2 regions of the Arthrobacter sp. efr-133-TYG-104 genome follow, and region 1 is predicted to be linked to the other one. Evidence: riboswitches for the same ligand, from Rfam matches in the RefSeq annotation. Region 1 holds a riboswitch; the other holds the start of a gene.
What was found. Region 1 has a riboswitch for thiamine pyrophosphate ahead of QRN04_RS17900 (ECF transporter S component). Riboswitches for the same ligand answer to the same signal wherever they lie in the genome.
Positions count from the first base shown of each region.

Region 2: linked by a shared signal. The riboswitch ahead of thiD (bifunctional hydroxymethylpyrimidine kinase/phosphomethylpyrimidine kinase) and the one ahead of QRN04_RS17900 (ECF transporter S component) in region 1 are both predicted to bind thiamine pyrophosphate.

Region 1 covers NZ_JARVTA010000037.1:26,589-28,783, forward strand. The annotation lists gene QRN04_RS17895 (ABC transporter ATP-binding protein) at 1-433, opposite strand, end outside; gene QRN04_RS17900 (ECF transporter S component) at 433-1,053, opposite strand; TPP riboswitch at 1,128-1,264, opposite strand; gene QRN04_RS17905 (NUDIX hydrolase) at 1,382-2,071, shown strand; gene QRN04_RS17910 (DUF4235 domain-containing protein) at 2,134-2,195, shown strand, end outside.
Region 2 covers NZ_JARVTA010000017.1:31,703-33,897, reverse strand. The annotation lists gene thiD (bifunctional hydroxymethylpyrimidine kinase/phosphomethylpyrimidine kinase) at 1-1,297, opposite strand, end outside; TPP riboswitch at 1,287-1,384, opposite strand; gene QRN04_RS13160 (Rne/Rng family ribonuclease) at 1,505-2,195, opposite strand, start outside.

The DNA of each region.
Region 1 (2,195 bases):
AACCCGCACCAGCCGCGGTGCGCAAGCCGACGTCGTCGAGTGCTTCATGAACGCGGGCCCATATCTCCTCCCGGGGCACGCAGAGGTTCTCCGCGCCAAAGGCGACATCGTCACCCACACGGGAGAGGACAACCTGCGTTTCGGGGTCCTGCTGCATCAAGCCTGCCCGGCCCCGCTGGGCGCGGGGCGCAACGCCGTCGATCAGCAGCGAACCCGTCTCATCCGAGTCGTCTTCCTCATCACCCAAGACCCCGGCTAGGGCATGCAAAAGCGTGGACTTGCCCGCGCCTGAGGGACCCAGCAACAGCACGCGCTCCCCCGGTTCGATCCGGAGGTCAAGGCCTTGAATGGCCGGCTGGGGCCGCCCGGCATGCCGCCAACCCCAGCCCTCGGCCAGGATGGCGGCAGGCCGCGCGTCGTAGGTGGAACCCATCAGTTGAAGACGGGCTCCGAAGCCGCTTTGCGCGACGCGAACGAGCTCAGCACGCCCGTCGTCGCAAGGCCACGGGTGGCGAGCCACGACAGTGCGCCGGCAATGATCGCGCCGGAAACGGTGGTGAAGATGATGTACGTCAGCTTGTCGAGTGCTTCGTAGGCGATGTTCCAACCCCACGGCAGGAAGCAGTCGTTGAGGCCGCAGAACAAGCCCGCGCCCGCTCCGGCGAGGAGCGCCGTCGGCAGGTTGAACTTCTTGTAGCGGAAGGCCGCGAAGATGAGCTCGGCGCCGAGGCCTTGGAGTACGCCGGAGATCAGCACGGTGGTGCCGTACTGGGAGCCCATGATGAGCTCGCTGGCTGCTGCCACGGTTTCGCAGAACAGCGCCGCGCCCGGTTTACGGATGATGAGTGCTCCCAAGACCGCCGGGATCATCCAACCGCCGGCGATGATGCCGGTCAGTGGAGGATACGTTGCGTCCAGCGGGATGGAGATGATTGCGGCGCCCTGGTCCCAAGCCCAGAAGATCACGCCGCCGGCGATGGCGATAAGGGCCGCCACCACGATGTCTACTACGCGCCAGTTGTAACTGGTCTTTTTCACGTTTACCGTGGTCATTTTTTCTGCCTCCTGAGGTTTACAGGAGGGGAAAGCACCTGGGTCCCAGCGGCCTGCGCCGCCCTGATCCGGACACTTTGAGAAGCTCGACTCCCTTGCGCCGGTACTAACCGGATCAGGTTCGAGGGTCTGCGGCTGTCCGCACTCTCAGCGCCCTCGCGTCACCTGCATCGCTGCAGGTTACGACGGCGGCGCTCCCCTGTCGTTTTGAATCTGCCCTTGTGGGCTGGTTCAGTTTACACCTGCGTTGCGGGGCCCGCTCTCCATGATTACGACGACGTTTGCCCTGCGCAGCGGGCCTCGCAACGAGACCTGAGAGAATGACTCAATGACCAACGTTCCGCGGCACACGATTCCGACCGAAAATGGTGCCCCGGCAAAACCGCGCCTCGCCGCGAGCGTCATCTTGCTCCGCGACGCACCAGGTGGCTTGGAAGTCTTTGTCCAGCACCGGGTCAGCACCATGGATTTCGCCGCCGGCATGGTGGTCTTCCCAGGTGGGCGTGTTGACGCGGCGGACCACCACGGGTGGAACTACCCAGCGGACTTGTTGGCGAGCCATGCCGCGGACTGGCACTTGAGCTCCATCAGCGAAGACCCCGCACTGGAACACAAGATGGCCGGCACCATCCTGGCAGCAGCCATCCGTGAGGTCCAGGAGGAGTCCGGACTAACCCTGGAAGCCGCGAATCTCCGGCCATGGGCCAACTGGATCACACCCACAGACATGCCCAAGCGATTCGACACTTTCTTCTACGTCGCAAAGCCGGCCGCGGGAGCTGACCCGCGGCACCAAACAACGGAGGCGTGGCAGTCCTTGTGGATGCCGGTACAACAGATCCTGGAAGCCGAGGCAGCACACAGCCTCAAGCTCATGCCGCCCACGTTCTTCCTGCTCAAGGAAATCGCCGGTTTCGGCTCGGTGGAGGCTGTGTGGTCAGCAGAGCACGACGTCATTCCAGTCCTCGCCGGGCCCGGTTCCCTTGCCGCGTTCCTCAAGGCCCACGCCGGGCCCTAAGGGACACGACGGGAAGCCGCAACGAACGGTGCCGCTCCTGCCGTTGCCATTAGGCTGGGGGCATGAACCTCTTATTCAAGCTAGTGGGTGCCGGAGTCAGCCTCGGAGCCGGCTTCGTCGGAAC
Region 2 (2,195 bases), on a different contig from region 1:
AGTGCAGCTGCTGTCCCACCTCGGCGTAGAGCCAGTAGCAGGGCAGCACTGCGGCCAGCACCACTGCGTAGCTGCCGGATGATGTTGCGGCCAGCAGGTGGTCCACGTAGGACTTGGTGACAGGCCCGGTTATGGTTGTCGCCGTCCTGGTGCTCAACCAGTTCCTGTGCAGCTCTGACTCGACCTCTAAGCACATCTGCGATCCCCGGGCCCAGAACAATTGCTCCTCCTCGGTGGGGGCAAGCGCACCTGCCCGGGCCAGCACCCTTGAGTAGCCGTTAAGGTAGAGGGCGTCCTGGGCGAGGTAGTACGTGAATTCCGTCTCGTCGAGCGCCCCGGACTGGAGGCCCTGGATGAAGCTGAGTCCGTAAATTGCCTCCAATTCAGGCCACGCCTCCCGCCAGAGAACCTTGGCAAACTCCCCCTGCTGGAGTCCTGTGTGGAGGTGGTGGAAGTGGTGCACAGGGCCTTTCCCGTGGCCTACACCGAGGACGTCGGACGTAGCCAGCGCCTGAAGTAACCATGGTTTTACTTCGCGCAGGGAGGCCTCCCAATTACCGGTGCGGACCTGGACTGTGGCTAATGCCGATGACAGGGAGCATCCGGTCCCGTGGCTGTTTACTGTCTCCACCCTGGCACCGGCCACCTCGATGACATCTTGGCCGAGGAGACCCGTGGTGTTAACGAGGGCGTCGGGGCATTCACTACCGGCCAGGTGGCCTCCCTTGACCAACACCGTGTTTCCGTACTCGGCCGCCAGACGCTTGCCTTGGTCCAGCGCCGTAGCCCAGTCCGTTGCCTCGGGCTCCCCCAACAGGACGGCGAGCTCAGGGAGGTTGGGGGTAACGAGGTCCGCAAGGGGCAGGAGTTCCCGCAAAGCTGACTCTGAGGATTCGCGCAGGAGCCGGTCGCCACTTGTGGCAACCATCACCGGATCTATCACCACGACGGCGGGACGCGTCTCTTCGAGCCAAGCCCGAACCTCGTTGATCACGGCGACGTCGCCGAGCATGCCAACCTTGACGGCGTCGACGGCGATATCGTCTCCGATGGCATCCAACTGTTGGCGCAAGAACTCAACCGGGGGGACGTGCACGGCACGGACGCCCATGGTGTTCTGTGCTGTCAAGGCCGTGATGGCCGCCATCCCGTAGCCCCCCTGCGCAGCGATGCTCTTGAGGTCCGCTTGTATCCCGGCGCCCCCGGACGGATCGGAGCCCGCGATGCTCAGCACGCGCGGTATGGAGCGACGCGAAAGGTTTAAAGGGTAAACGGCAGGGTATGGCGACGTTGTCATGGGACATCCCTTCGCCGGTGCTAACCGGACAGGTTCAACGGGTCTGGATCTCAGCCTGGCCTAATGCCGGCACCCCGTGTCAGTTCCCCAGCTTAACGGCCAAACCTGCCGCTGGGTAATTCGGAACGGCTCGGAACCGCGACCGGAACGGCAAAGGACCCGGCAACTCCGCGTAGGCGGAGTTGCCGGGTCCTTCAGGTGTTTGCGCTACAGTTCCGACGCCGGTACGCCGACTCCGAGGATGATGGGCTCATCCGATGAAGCTTTCTTGGCGGGCTCGGCCGGAGCCTTTGCCTCGTGGGCCGATCCGCCGGAAGCGGCGCCCACTGTGTGCTCCACGCTTGTCTCGTTGGCAGCTCCTTGGGCCCTGCTGGCGCTGCGGTTACGGCGGCCGCGGCGCGACCCGGAAGCAGGGGCACGGCCAAGGTCCTGCTGCGGGCCGGGAGCCGATGTTTCGGGCTCCGCTGCGGCGGGTGCCTGTTCAGCCGGTTCGTGTCCTGCGGGTGCCTGTTCTGCGGACGCCGGAGCCTCTCCCAGATGAGAGAAGGCCTCAGCCAAAAGGTCCAAGCTCATGGCCGGCTTGACCGCTGGTTCCTCGTGGTGTTCGACGAACGGAAGGGCAACTTCCTCGCCGCCAAATCGCAGAACCGGGGTTGAACGGGTCTCGGAGACCTCGCCCGCGGCAGGCTCTGCATCGGGCAGTCCGGTCTGGGTGGTTCCCGAAACGGGCTCGCCGGATTCGCCTTGGCGGTGCGCCAGCTCCTCAGTGCGGTGAACCTCGTCGTCGTGCAGGTGCGCGGCATGTGCCGCAGCTGCGATAGTCGCCAGCGCCGCCCTTGTGGCCTCCGCCTTGGCCTGGCGCACCGGGTCCTGGCTTTCCGTGGGTGCCGAAGGTGCC